One region of the Exiguobacterium sp. ERU653 genome, then DNA from elsewhere that is predicted to be linked to it. Evidence: riboswitches for the same ligand, from Rfam matches in the RefSeq annotation. Region 1 holds a riboswitch; each other region holds the start of a gene.
What was found. A riboswitch is a leader RNA that binds a small molecule or an ion and turns the genes downstream of it on or off. The one in region 1 is predicted to bind thiamine pyrophosphate.

Region 1 (3,472 bases):
TACCGATGAAAAGTTAGTCGAGCTCTCGAACGGGTGCATTTGCTGTACGTTACGTGAAGATTTGCTCACGGCTGTCGATGAGCTGACAAAGAATCGTGACCTCGATGGGATTATCATCGAGTCATCAGGGATTTCCGAGCCAATTCCCGTCGCACAGACGTTCACGTATGCCGACGACGCCCTTGGGATCGATTTGACGAGCCGTGTCTATATCGATGCGATGGTCACCGTCGTCGACGCGTACCGCTTCTTCAAGGATTTCAATTCCGGTGAATCGCTCATGGAACGTCAACAAGCCGTCGACACAGGTGACGTTCGCGAAGTCGTCGACCTACTCGTCGACCAAGTCGAATTTGCGGATATCATCGTATTGAATAAGGCGGACCGGGTGACTGAAGCGGAGCTGCAGGAGATGAAGGGTCTGCTCAAGACGCTCAACCCGAGCGCACGATTGTTGACTTCGACCTACTCGGACGTGGCGTTAGACAATCTACTAGACGTCCGTTTGTTCGATTTCGATCAGGCGATGCATGCGGCGGGATGGATTCAAGAGCTCGAGGCAGAAGAACATACGCCGGAAACGGAAGAGTATGGGATCAGTTCGTTCGTTTACCGTCGTCGTCGACCGTTCCATCCTGAGCGTTTGATGAATTGGATGGAGCATTATCCAGAAGAAATCGTTCGCGCCAAAGGGTTCTTATGGATCGCGTCACGGAACGACCTTGCCTGTCTCTTCTCTCAAGCCGGATACGCGTCGACGCTCGAACACGCGGGCCGTTGGCTAGCGACACTTCCGGAGAATGAACGAGAGGCGATGTTTGCCTCAGAACCTGAACTACGCGAGGACTACATCGAGCCGTACGGAGATCGACAGAACGAATTGGTCCTCATCGGTCAACGGATGGACCGGGAGACGGTCGAGCGGTCACTTGATGCTTGCTTGTTGACGGATGAGGAGATGGTGGAGCCGTGGAATGCCTTCCATGACCCACTTCCTGGTAATGGCCAACTCGTCACTTATTCAGATTGACCGTTTACAAAGTGACGAAACATCGCTATACTGTGACTGCATAAGTAACCGCATATCAATGACTGCACTAGGGGTGCTTCGGCTGAGATGAGAGCATGGCTCCGATCCCTTATAACTCGATCCAGGTAATACTGGCGTGAGGAAGTGCGGCACTTTCTCTATGCAAGTTTGTATAGATTTTGTTGCTGCATTCTCATGAATGCGGCTTTTTCTATGCAAACACATATAGAGGGGGAAACAAGATGAATGAATCATGTGGCACGAGTCCGATTGTCGGATTTCGCTTCACGCTTAGCCCGATGACAGATGACTTTGTCGGGACGATTAAAGGAGCATTGAAAGGAACAAATATGACAGGTGTGTGGCGACATACGGATGACGTATCGACCGTGATCCGAGGGCGCGTCGAGCACGTGTTCGACGTCGCACGGACAGTCTTGAGTCTGGCTTCGGAAGAAGGACGCCATGTCTCGATGAGCGGAACCTTCTCCGTCGGATGTCCGGGAGATTCGGCTGGGGATGAGGCGCTCGATGCACCACCACAAACATTGAATGGAATGTCAAGAGAGCAGTATGTCTCTTCACAGTTCGCGCTTTATCCGATGGGTGCAGGTAACTATATGGATCTCATCTATGATGAAATCGAACAAGCGAAACAGGCTGGTGTGTATAATGACTCAATGCACTACGCGTCAGGAATTCATGGGAATTTGGATGATGTGTTCTCGTATTACGAGGCGGCGTTCAACCGGACGCGCGAGAAGAATCGACACGTCGTCATGACGGTGACGTTCAGTGTGAACAGTCCGTCACATGGAGGTCAACATGCTTAAGTCGTGGAAATTGAAAGAGGTCGTTCTCGTCTCCGTATTGTCTGTCGTTTTTGCCGTTGTCTATTTATTGTTCGTCCATATCGGGAATTTATGGGCAGGGTTGATTGGACCAATCGCCTATGAGTGGATCTTCGGTATCTGGTTCATCGTGTCAATCATCTCGGCGTATATCATTCGAAAACCGGGTGCTGCCTTCATTTCGGAAGTGATGGCTGCGACGATTGAAATGTTGATTGGGAATGCGATCGGACCGCGCATCATCCTGGTCGGCATCGTTCAAGGTCTTGGTGCTGAAGCCGTCTTTGCAATGACGGGTTATCGTCGATATGAGCTATGGGTTCTCATGCTTGCTGGATTTGGCTCGGCCGTCACGAGTTTCGTGTACACCTACTTCATGAGCGGATTTGCGATGCTTGAACCGGGATATGTAGCGACGATGTTCGGGCTCCGTGCGGTTAGTGGCATGGTCATCGCAGGAATCGGTGGGAAGTTGCTCAGTGACCTGTTGCTCAAGACAGGGTCACTTCGCGGCTATGCAATCGCTCGGAGTGGGAACGTCCATGGTTGAGACAGAATCGCTTTCATTCCGGTTTCCAGAAAGTCAGGACACCATTTTAAAAGAGGTGACACTTTCCATACGACCTGGACGTACCGTATTGAGCGGAGCGAGCGGAAGTGGGAAATCGACGCTTCTTGCGCTATTCAACCGTCTCTATCCAGAGAATTGTGATGGGATCCTTGAAGGCAGACTCGAACTGTTCGGACGTTCACACGACGACTATGCACCGGGCGAGATCAATCAGCGGGTCGGGACCGTGTTCCAAGACCCGGACACACAGTTCGTGATGGAACGGGTGGAAGAGGAACTCATCTTCACACTCGAAAATTTGGAGACACAAGTCGAGGTAATCGATCAGCGCGTGACAGAGATTCTCGAGTCACTCCAACTGACCGATTATCGAAATCGACTCATCGATTCCTTGTCAGGCGGGGAGAAACAGCGGATTGCCGTCGCCTGCGCCATGGTTGGACAACCGGAATGGTTGCTTCTCGATGAGCCGTTGACGCACCTTGACCCGGTGACCGCGTATCGATTCGTCGAATGGCTCGATCAAATGGATGACGTGAACGTCATCGTTGTCGAACATCGCGCGCATATGTGGGGAGACTTTTTTGATTGGCAGATCGAACTTGAAGAAGGACGGATTGTACGTAACGAACCGTTTCGATCGGTCGATGATTTTACATTCACACCGTCGTCAACACCACAACAAGAAGTCGAGCACTATGTGGTCGACGAGGTGGTGCGTGACACATTCCAATTAAAAAGTGTGACACTTCAAGTTCGCATTGGGGAAGTGATCGCCATTTTGGGTCCGAATGGGAGCGGAAAGTCGACGTTTTTACGAAGTTTGACGGAATGTGATCGCCGTGTCGGACTCGTCCCTCAATCTCCGGAACACTTATTTTTCATGAATTCGGTCGAGCAAGAACTGCAGTTTGGCCATGAGGAATCGATTGATATCGTGTTGGAGGATCTATCACTCGAGAATAAACGATCTCTCCATCCACTTTCGCTCAGTCATGGGCAGAAGCGACGACTCGCTGT
Region 2 (3,472 bases), 1.1 Mb from region 1:
TCGTCTTGGCAAGTAACGTTTTTCCGGTACCCGGTACATCTTCTAATAAAATATGTCCTTCCGCGAGTAACGCGGTACAACAAAGGCGTACGACATCCTCTTTTCCTAAATACACCTCGTTCAACTGTTTGATAACCTGCTCCATGCCCATATGACGACCTCCATTTTTTGTCTTAATCAAACTTTACCTTTTTATGGTAAGATAAACAACAAATAGTCTGAACATTCAAAAAGGAGGTAACTTCTTGCGCTGGACGAACAAGTTTTTTCTCATGATTGCCGCCACACTTCTCGTCACCTTTACAATGATGGTGGTTGCGACCGGGATATTCGAATGGCTCTATAACCCGGAAACGATACCGGTCGAGGAAAATAATAGTCCTCCTACGGATTTCAAATCAGATGAAGACAGTAAGCTTTTAATAGATGAATCTAAAGCAGATTATCCGTATGAATTAGATCCTCGAAAAGGAAAAATAAAACCTCTTGAGAGATTTACGGGCTCTGGAGAGTCCACACGACGAAATCTCGGTTTATTGGTCGCTTTGATTGCATTCTGTTTGCTCGGTTTTTATGTCTATCGAAAACGAAAGCAACGTTTGGCGCGTACACGAAGCATCGATTCAAGCACAGACTTGTTCCAACAAGACGTGCAGAACCAGAACGATTCGTCTGTTTCAACGCTCACAGCGTTCACGAACGTTCCGATTCGCGATGCGCTGATCACATTTAACCAATCTCTCGTACCAGCCAAGCGATTGCGTGCCCATGAAACATTGCAAGAGTGGTTCCGACGCATCGATTTACCGATGAACCCGTCCGTTTATCATGCGGTTCGCTACGGCACCTCCTCAGGTGTGACGATTTCTGAAGAAGATACGCTGCATTTTAAGAGCACCCTCGATGATTATGCGGGACGTCCTCACCCCGAGTGAGAATGTGCACAGGTTCTGCTTTTTCATCATGAATGATAAAATGGTGGAAAATGTCAGTTAAGGGGATGGAAACATGAGACGATGGGCGATGTTCGGATTAAGTGCACTTTTACTCACGGGTTGTACGGATACGGTGGCAGACAATCCAACCCCAATCGAATCACCCGATGAACCCATCACCGAATGGACGCGTGAGGACTTTAAAGACGTCTATGACCAATACGAACAAACGAAACCACTCCTCGTTGCGCTCGAGCAACAAGGCATCAAACCGTTTCGCGAGACGTTCGAACGCGTCATCATCGCCGGAAACGGCCTCGAGCATACGTATGCGGATATTTACCCATTCAAGCTCGATGACGGGACGTATGCTACCATTTTCGATAATCAGGACGGAACGGTGATCAATGGATCTGAGTCGGTCGCTCCGCTATTCTGGCAGGAGGAATCCTTCCTTCAATACGTCGAAGAGATTGAAAATCGGAAATTCGGTACAAGTGCTCCACCTACCGATGTCGTCCTCACGCAGGATGAATTCCAAACGGTCTATGACCGCCATGCCTACACGTCAGCCCTCCTCGTCGAACTCGATGAAGCGGGCGTCGAACTGGCCCGGGACCCAATCGATGACGTGATCATCGCCGGGAACGGCGTGACCGAAGTGACTGCCGACTTGTTCGTATTCGATGTCGCGAGCGGATATGCCATCGTATACGACCAGGATGGAGAAATATTAAAAGGTCCCGAATCCATCTCACCGCTCTTTTGGAACGAGAAGGACTATGAGGACCTGTTAGCCAAGAATGAGGGATAATTTCGCCCATTTTCCGATTTTAGCTATGCTATACTCAAATCAATAAACGACCACTAGGGGAGCCTTCGGGCTGAGACGGCATTGTGCCGGACCCTTTGAACCTGATCTGGCTCATACCAGCGTAGGGAAGTGGCTTGGGATACGTCTCTGTATATCCACGCCATTTTTCCGTCTGGAAACGTGGCGTTTTTATTTTGAAAGGAGACTATTCATGCGTATTCAACAACTCACTTGGATGGCGATGCTCGTCGCCATCGCCGTCGTCGGCTCGATGTTCATCTCGATTCCCACAGGTGTCGCCCGCGCTTATCCGATTCAGCATATGGTGAACGTGATTGCCGCAGTCACCATCGGCCCAATCGGAGCCGTCCTCGTCGCATTCGTGACCGGACTCATTCGCGTCATGACCGGCACAGGGTCACTGCTCGCGTTCCCCGGTGGCATGATTGGCGCGTTTCTTGCCGGCATTTTCTTCGTTCGCACGAACCGCTTCTATGCTGCCGCTCTCGGAGAAATCATCGGGACTGGGGTTATCGCTTCGTTGATTGCCGTCCCGTACGCGAAACTGTTGATGGGCTCGACGTTCGGTGCTTTCTTCTTCGTCCCGGCGTTCCTGGCCTCTAGTTTGACCGGCGCGCTTCTCGGTTGGCTCGTCTTGTCACGCGTCAAACAGTTGCGACCGAGTATACTCAAATAAAAGCCCCTCAATTGGATGGAAATGGTAAACTATAGACAACATCTATAGAGGAGGGGTTTTATGTCTCGTTTCAATCAACTTGTAGCGGGTGGTATGTTGTTGTTTTTGTCCGGACTCTTATACACACTCGAACGCATCGCACTCTACATACGTTGGTACGCCGAAATCTCAACCGGGAGTTGGTTGGAAAAACCGACGTTTGTCGATCCGTTTCTCCAAAACTGGTTCGTTACCCTATTCTTCTTTGCAGCTATCGTTCTCTTTTCGATGGGCATGAATGCTACAAAAACAACAAGTCCAGCCGAGAATCCGACCGACTCATGACGGTCGGTTTTTTGTATGATAGACCCAAATCGCTTCACCATTCCATTCATCAATTAAGCCGCTGTCGACAAAGCCGTTCTTCGCATAAAATCGTTTCGCAGCTTCATTCTCTTGATGGAGGCTCAGGATGATATCATCGACATCATATTTTGTCTGAATCCAGTCCACCGCCATGCGTAGGCACTTCGTTCCAACACCTTTCCCCTGTTCGTTTTGATCCATCATGAAACGATCGAGCCACACATACCGTTCTGTCTGGTTTTCTGCTCCGACCATCATGAAGCCAACCGGTCGCTCACCGTCATAAAATGCATAGCTCTGCCAATTATATTTCGTATCCTCAGCCATCTCTTGAAGCGACTCGGCATTTGTCTCGATGAATCGGGATTGTTTCTCGTCCACTGTCAGAGCGATGACCGCATCTCGATTGACTGCATCAATCGGTTGAATCGTGATTTCATTTCCTTTCATGCTTTCACCTCATTGGTTTCTATCCTTTTCTCTCTTCCATACGATTTCTTCCGTAAAAAGTTTCTTACCCCGTATCTTCAAAAGCACGCGTTCGGTACACTAAAATAAATGGGAAGTTGTCGTCTTTTTCACATCATAGCTTCATCCGCTTAGTATTTGACTAGGCCATATCGTACACTTCATCAAAATTGAATGAGAGGAATCATCCTAATGAAACAAATCCATCATATC
Region 3 (3,472 bases), 380 kb from region 1:
CTCCAAGTCGCTCGGTCGGGGGAAGCATACGACGCGTCATGTGACGTTGATTCAATTGGCGGACGGATTAGTAGCAGATACACCGGGATTTTCGAGTTTGGAGTTTCCACAGGAACTCGAGACTGATGAGCTCAGATGGTGTTTCCCGGAGTTTGTCGAACGACACGACGATTGCAAGTTCCGAGGATGTGTTCACATCAACGAACCAGGCTGCGCCATTAAACAAGCCGTTCAAGATGGTAAAATTGCTTCAACTCGCTACGATAATTATGTTACCTTTATGGAAGAGTTAAATGATCGAAAACGGAGGTATTGACAGATGATTAAAATTGCACCATCCATTTTAGCTGCCGATTTTGCCAATTTGGAGGCAGAAGTGAAAGCTGTTCAAGAAGCGGGAGCAGATTATATCCATTTCGATGTGATGGACGGTCAGTTCGTGCCAAACATTTCGATTGGTCTACCTGTGCTCGCGAGCTTACGTAAAAAATCAGATATGGTCCTCGATGTGCACTTGATGATTGACCAACCGGAGCGATACGTGGAAGATTTTGTGAAGGCAGGCGCGGATATCGTGACCGTTCATGTGGAAGCAACGAACCATTTGCATCGTGTCTTGCAACAAATCAAAGTGGCTGGTGCGAAATGTGGAGTCGTCTTGAATCCGCATACACCATTGTCGACGATCGAACATGTGCTCCCAGATGTTGATATGGTATTGCTCATGACCGTCAACCCAGGGTTTGGTGGACAAGCGTTCATTGAATCGGTCGTACCGAAAATTTCAGCGCTCAACCAACTGCGTCAGGATCGCCAACTTGATTTTGAAATTGAAATCGATGGTGGGGTCAACGAAGAGACGGCGAAACATTGCATCGATGCGGGTGCCGATGTACTAGTTGCCGGTTCGGCCATCTACAATCAACCGGATTATAAAGCAGCCATCGATAGCATTCGTGGCGCATCTCGTGTATAATCAACGATAGAACAACAAGATATTGTCGCAAGGGGTGTCACATGATGTGGCTGAGAGGCATACGCTAACCCTTTGAACCTGTTCCGTTCACACGGACGTAGGGATGTGGCGAAAATGCACGTTGCGAATCTAAGCAGCATGGCGTTTACGTCATGCTGCTTTTTGTCGTTTAAACAGTTAAAGGAGGAAGAAAGATGAAATCACGTTTTAAATTACAAGCGCTCATCGAAATTTCATTGTTTGCGGCGCTCGGGCTAATCTTTGATTTACTCATCCCATACCGCTTGCCACAAGGGGGTTCGATTAGTCTAGCGATGCTCCCAATCTTTGTGATGGCATTCCGTCACGGATTGAAAGGGGGACTTGCGACAGGTGCACTCGTCGGGACGCTTCAACTGTTGTTCGGTGCCTACATCTTCACACCTGTACAGTTCTTGCTCGACTATACGGTCGCTTATGGCCTCGTCGGTATGGCGGGTATGTTTGCTGGTCGTGTGAAACAGGCGGCCGGTCAAGGTGCGACGAAGACACTCGCGACATATTTGGTGCTCGGTGCCTTGATCGGGTCGGTGTTGCGTTATGCGGCACATGTCATCTCGGGTATCGTCTTTTTCGCCGAGTATGCGGAAGGTCCGGTCGTAGCGTATTCACTCGGTTATAACGCGACGTACATGGCCCCATCCTTTATTATTTCAGCCATCGTATTAGTATTACTCTTTACAACAGCTCCACGTTTCACACGTGTAGCTACACGGGACATTCGTCAATGAATGTCTTGATCGTCGCGGCAAGTCCGGAAGTTATTCCTTTACCGCGTCATGCCGATTATGTCATCGGTGTTGATGGAGGTTATCAGAGACTGTTAGATGAAGGGATTGAACCGGACGTTGTGGTCGGAGATTTTGACTCGTTTGTGGGAAAACCACCGAAAGAAGCGTTACGCTATCCGTCCGAGAAAGATATGACGGACCTTGAGATTGCGCTTCAGTTGGCAAGAGAGCGAGGGGCAACGAGGATGCACGTATACGGGGCGCTCGGTGGACGAGTCGATATGACGTTCGCGAACGTCGGTTTGCTCGAGAAGTATCCTGAGATGGTTTTGCATGGGAATGGTCAAACGGTCTATCTCGTTAAAGCCGGTGATTATAGCTTTTCAAAAAAAGAAGGCTACTATTTGTCTTTCATACCTTGGAAGACAGCGACTATTTCTATTGATGGTGTCAAGTACCCGCTCGAACATCATGACATCAAGAGTGAAGAAGCGCTGACGATTTCCAATGAATGGACTGAAGCATTTGCCCGATTGACGGTTCATCGGGGGATCGTTCTCGTCATGGTCGTCAAAAAATAAGCAAAAAAAATCCCATCGGCGAATGCCGTTGGGATTTATTCGTTCGTGTATAAGTATTATACGCGTTCAACGAGACCAGATTTAAGTGCGCGAGCTGAAACCCAAACGCGTTTCGGTTTACCGTCAACGAGAATACGAACTTTTTGTACGTTCACACCCCAAGTACGTTTTGTCTTGTTGAGTGCGTGCGAACGGTTGTTACCTGATTTAGGTGATTTACCTGTTACGTAGCATTTACGTGCCATGCGTTTCCCCTCCTTTTTTATGTGGGTTCGTCCTAATAGACACTCGTTTATATTAGCACGGCTTTTTTCCCGATGCAACTAGAAAATCATACCATGACAAGAAAAAAACTTGACATTACTCGCAAGGATTTGAATAATGAATGAGGTTATCGCGCTAATTGACCGAGTTTCTGGAGCAGGTTCTTTTAATAACTAGGTACTTATTGTAGAATGTACATTAGGAATCATTCCGAATAAAGGAGGCTACTCCATATGGCAATTGAAATGAAGACAACATATGGCAATATTGACATCACAAGTGACGTCATCGCAACACTCGCAGGTGGTGCAGCGATGGAATGCTTCGGTGTGGTCGGCATGGCTTCACAAGCACAATTGAAAGACGGCATTGCTGAATTGTTAAAACGTGAAAATTATGCACGTGGTGTCGTCGTACGTCAAGAAGATGAAGATGTACATATCGACATGCACATCATTGTAAGCTACGGAACGAAAGTATCTGAAGTCGCATACAACGTGCAAAGCCGAGTGAAGTACACGCTTGGAGAAACTTTAGGATTAAACGTTTCGTCGGTAAATATATTCGTTCAAGGCGTTCGTCTGACGAATGACTGACGAAAACGGAGGAGGATTTGGTGTGGGTTTAAAACGTTTAGATGGATTGGCGCTCTCAAACATGATTGCGAACGGAGCGACCAACTTGAGCCAAAACGCAGATTATGTAGATTCGCTTAACGTCTTCCCGGTTCCAGACGGAGACACGGGAACGAACATGAATTTGACGATGACGTCAGGTGCGAAAGAAGTAGCGGCCATGAACTCATCAAATATTGCAGAGGTGTCATCAAAGTTCGCTCGCGGACTGCTCATGGGGGCACGTGGGAACTCGGGCGTTATTTT
Region 4 (3,472 bases), 1.1 Mb from region 1:
AGTGAATCGGAAAGTCTCCCGGTCCTTCTGCTCGCTCACTCGCTAGCTCACCGGAATAAGTATAGCCTGACATGGCGGTCACCGTCGCTTTAAGGGCGTTCTTTTCGACTGCTAGACAAGCTCCGACCACTGCACTGAGTAAACATCCCGTACCGGTCGTCTCAGTCATGCGTTTCGTCCCGCCGTGTATTTCCATGACGACGTTCCCGTCGCTGACCATATCTTCTTTTCCAGTCACGGCCACGACACATCCGTATCGTTTCGCTGCTTCAAGCGCCAATTGTCGCGGTTCGCATGCACCGTCTCCAACATCGACACCACGAGCTGCCCAATCGACACCAATCAACGTCGCGATTTCTCCTGCATTTCCTCGAATGGCCGTGACACGCACGTGACGCAAAATACGTTCGACCACATCTCGTCGGAATGACGTCGCCCCGACTCCGACCGGGTCGAGTACAATGGGGCATCCTGCCTCGTTCGCCGCCTGCCCTGCACGAATCATCGTGGCTTCGGTCATCGTACTAAGTGTCCCGATATTTAACACGAGCGCATCACTTATAAATGTCATCTCTGCCACTTCTTCGATTGCATCCGCCATGACGGGAGAGGCACCGATGGCGAGCAGTCCATTCGCCGAAAAATTCGCCACGACTGTGTTCGTGATGTTGTGAACGAGCGGTGCCTGCTTCCGAATCTCACTCCAAATCTCATGTCTCATTGGTTGACCTCCTGTGACAATGTCCACGACTCAAGTGTCCAAGCCATTTCCCAAAAAGCGACTTCGTAATAGCAACTCTTCAAGAACAGTTTCGTATAACGCACACGCTCTTCTTCTGTCGCTTGTCCTGCGAGCTCATCTAATCGATCGATTTGTTCTTCCACCAATTCGCGGAACCACTCTGAGCCATACGTCGCAATCCAGGCCGAATAAATCGGATGATCAGGACGCTTGTCTTTAAGACGTTCGCCAATCTCGTAATACACCCAGTAGCACGGAAGGATCGACGCGAGCACGTCCCCGAGTGTCGGTCCTGCCTGTTGCATATGGAGCGCATACGCATAAGCGGTCGGAGCCGGCTCGAATGTCGCCAATTCGACATCCGTTACGTCGAGCATCGTAAAGAACTCTCGATGAAGTGAGAGTTCCGCCTCAATCGTGTGTAAGGCATGTGTTAAAAAACGGCTTGATAGTTCCATCGTCGGTGCGAGCGTCGCCCCCTTCGCCTGCACTTTCGAAAACTGATTCAAATAATAAGAGTCTTGCATGACGTAATGTCTGAACTTCTTCTCATCGAGCGTTCCTTCTCCGAGTGAACGGACAAACGGGTGATGAAAGCTTGCTTCAAACAATCCATCTGCTTCCTGACGTAAGTGATCTGTAAATTTCATATGAACTCCCCCTTATAACAGATAAAAGACGCCGCCTCCCATAACGGAAGCGGCGTCTCGAACAGTCATATCTAGGTGAAGCCATATGAGTCGTTTCGCCCACTTCCCTACGCTAGCGTGAACTAGATCAGGTTCAAAGGGTCTGGACCATGTCCATCTCAGCCGCGTAACGCGACTCCCCTAGTGGCAAACATTATGAAATTCAGTCGTCTTCGACCACATTCTATCAATTTTTTCATCAATTGCAAACCTTTTCCGATCCCGTTTTTCATTCTTCGCTTCGGGAATGGGTAAGGAAGCACATTGATAAGAAAAGGATGTGGACAGAATGAATACGATTTTATTGACGATTGCATTACTCTTCATCAGCTTGAACGTGTTTTGGTTTTTCAAACGTCAAACGTATAAACAGACAGGATTTGATGGGAGGTTGTTCGCTCAGTTATTCGTCAGCCTATTTGGTGTCATGTTAGGGTTCACGTTGATTTATTATGCGCTATCTCGCGATTCAGTCATTCTTGTGACCTCCCTCGAATCCATGAATGCTGTCGAACCGACTTGGGAAAACCTCCTGTACTTCAGCGGGGTCACCCTACTATCGATTGGCTTTGGTGATTTGTTGCCAATCGGATTGACCCGATTATTCGCTATCATCGAAGGCGCAATCGGTATTTTATTACCGAGTGCCTTCTTCATCAAATCGATGTATCAGAAAGACGAGTGAAGATTTTCTAGCGTCCGGTGATGAGCAAAAACATATTGAACGCGACGAGACCAAGAGGAAGCATCGCAACCAAAATGATTGGCCATTTCTTTAAACGAATGCCGACAAAGAGGACGAGACTTCCGACTAAAAGGGCAATAAATGTCGTATATGGATTCATGAAAAAACGCTCCTTTCTCTATAAGGAGCGTTTCCCGGCTCTCGCCGTCATTAATCGTTCGAATGTCGAAGTGTTGCACATGCAGCACGGACGCGTCTCGCTTCTTCCTCCTGAAATACGAAATGGCCTTGTTCGGCGACGCGTTGCGCGCAAAAGAAAAAGAGTGATTGTAATCGGTCATGCGTGTCCTCAATGGCGCTCAGTTCAGCCGAGGCATACGTCGCCCCGAGCATCTCCCATAACTCTTCCGGTAAATGGTCGCGCATCCCGTCCCCTGACTTCCCAAGATTCACCGAGAAATCTGTCGCATAACCGATGTTCCATTCCATCATCTGACGGAGCATATTCCGCATGATGTCGAGGTGGTCGAGCGCATATAGCACTTGATGCCGCTTGATTCCTTTGACGACATAGAGCGACACCCACCAAAACTCATTCCAACAAGCCGCATACTCGTCAGCAGACGGATGTTTCACACGATACGATGTGTCTGACGGCGTCACATCTGGATGATCATCTCGGTCAAAGATGATTTGACTGAGCGAGTCGGCTTCGAGCATCGCTTCAAGTTGATCAACACACCGAATCGTCAAATCAATACGGTGTCCGTCTACATATTGCACTAAAAACGTTACATGTCGTTCGGGATCAGACGTCTCAGGTGTCTGCATAATCAAGACCTCTCCAAACATGTCGATCCATGAGCGATCGGCCGCAACCGCTCTTACATCTTCTACGTAAAAGGCAAGATCGACATCCTGATACGGGTCTGGTCGGATGTTCGGATTGACGAGCGAGCCGTTCAAGACGACCGTTCGGATGTATTCACGTTCTGTTGCGAACGCAACCAGCTGTTCAATGATTTGTTCCGGCTTCATTCTACAATCGCCCCCAATGAGCGCGCGACTTGGATCGCCTGCATCGCGTCTAATTTTGTTTGCTGTAACGTCACGTTCGAAAAATCAACCCCATCGACGAGTGCTCCTCTGAAGTCGGCACCACGACACACCGCATGTTGAAGTGTCGCCCGGGACAAGTCCGCCTGATACCAAACCGTCTCGGTCAAGTCAGTTCCGTACAGGTCCGCCTCAATTAAACGTACATGGGACCAATCCATCTTTTTGAGCGACACGTGACGAAGATTGACGAACGACCAGTCCCCCTCTTTTACAAGAACGCCTTCAAACTGACTTTCT

Region 2: it holds a riboswitch for thiamine pyrophosphate, as region 1 does, so the genes downstream of both, thiW (energy coupling factor transporter S component ThiW) here and KNO95_RS04235 (Ykof family thiamine-binding protein) in region 1, are expected to answer to the same signal.
Region 3: it holds a riboswitch for thiamine pyrophosphate, as region 1 does, so the genes downstream of both, thiT (energy-coupled thiamine transporter ThiT) here and KNO95_RS04235 (Ykof family thiamine-binding protein) in region 1, are expected to answer to the same signal.
Region 4: it holds a riboswitch for thiamine pyrophosphate, as region 1 does, so the genes downstream of both, tenA (thiaminase II) here and KNO95_RS04235 (Ykof family thiamine-binding protein) in region 1, are expected to answer to the same signal.

The regions. Positions count from the first base shown of each region.
Region 1 covers NZ_JACSKV010000001.1:819,158-822,629, reverse strand. The annotation lists gene KNO95_RS04240 (GTP-binding protein) at 1-1,030, shown strand, start outside; TPP riboswitch at 1,090-1,190, shown strand; gene KNO95_RS04235 (Ykof family thiamine-binding protein) at 1,273-1,863, shown strand; gene KNO95_RS04230 (ECF transporter S component) at 1,856-2,431, shown strand; gene KNO95_RS04225 (ABC transporter ATP-binding protein) at 2,424-3,472, shown strand, end outside.
Region 2 covers NZ_JACSKV010000001.1:1,915,102-1,918,573, forward strand. The annotation lists gene KNO95_RS09765 (AAA family ATPase) at 1-151, opposite strand, end outside; gene KNO95_RS09770 (hypothetical protein) at 246-935, shown strand; gene KNO95_RS09775 (hypothetical protein) at 1,009-1,749, shown strand; TPP riboswitch at 1,795-1,894, shown strand; gene thiW (energy coupling factor transporter S component ThiW) at 1,961-2,446, shown strand; gene KNO95_RS09785 (hypothetical protein) at 2,507-2,770, shown strand; gene KNO95_RS09790 (GNAT family N-acetyltransferase) at 2,765-3,241, opposite strand; gene KNO95_RS09795 (VOC family protein) at 3,452-3,472, shown strand, end outside.
Region 3 covers NZ_JACSKV010000001.1:436,016-439,487, forward strand. The annotation lists gene rsgA (ribosome small subunit-dependent GTPase A) at 1-316, shown strand, start outside; gene rpe (ribulose-phosphate 3-epimerase) at 320-976, shown strand; TPP riboswitch at 997-1,097, shown strand; gene thiT (energy-coupled thiamine transporter ThiT) at 1,171-1,746, shown strand; gene KNO95_RS02270 (thiamine diphosphokinase) at 1,743-2,327, shown strand; gene rpmB (50S ribosomal protein L28) at 2,384-2,572, opposite strand; gene KNO95_RS02280 (Asp23/Gls24 family envelope stress response protein) at 2,825-3,187, shown strand; gene KNO95_RS02285 (DAK2 domain-containing protein) at 3,210-3,472, shown strand, end outside.
Region 4 covers NZ_JACSKV010000001.1:1,883,437-1,886,908, forward strand. The annotation lists gene thiM (hydroxyethylthiazole kinase) at 1-721, opposite strand, end outside; gene tenA (thiaminase II) at 718-1,392, opposite strand; TPP riboswitch at 1,480-1,584, opposite strand; gene KNO95_RS09555 (ion channel) at 1,721-2,116, shown strand; gene KNO95_RS09560 (hypothetical protein) at 2,124-2,276, opposite strand; gene KNO95_RS09565 (aminoglycoside 6-adenylyltransferase) at 2,327-3,154, opposite strand; gene KNO95_RS09570 (pentapeptide repeat-containing protein) at 3,151-3,472, opposite strand, start outside.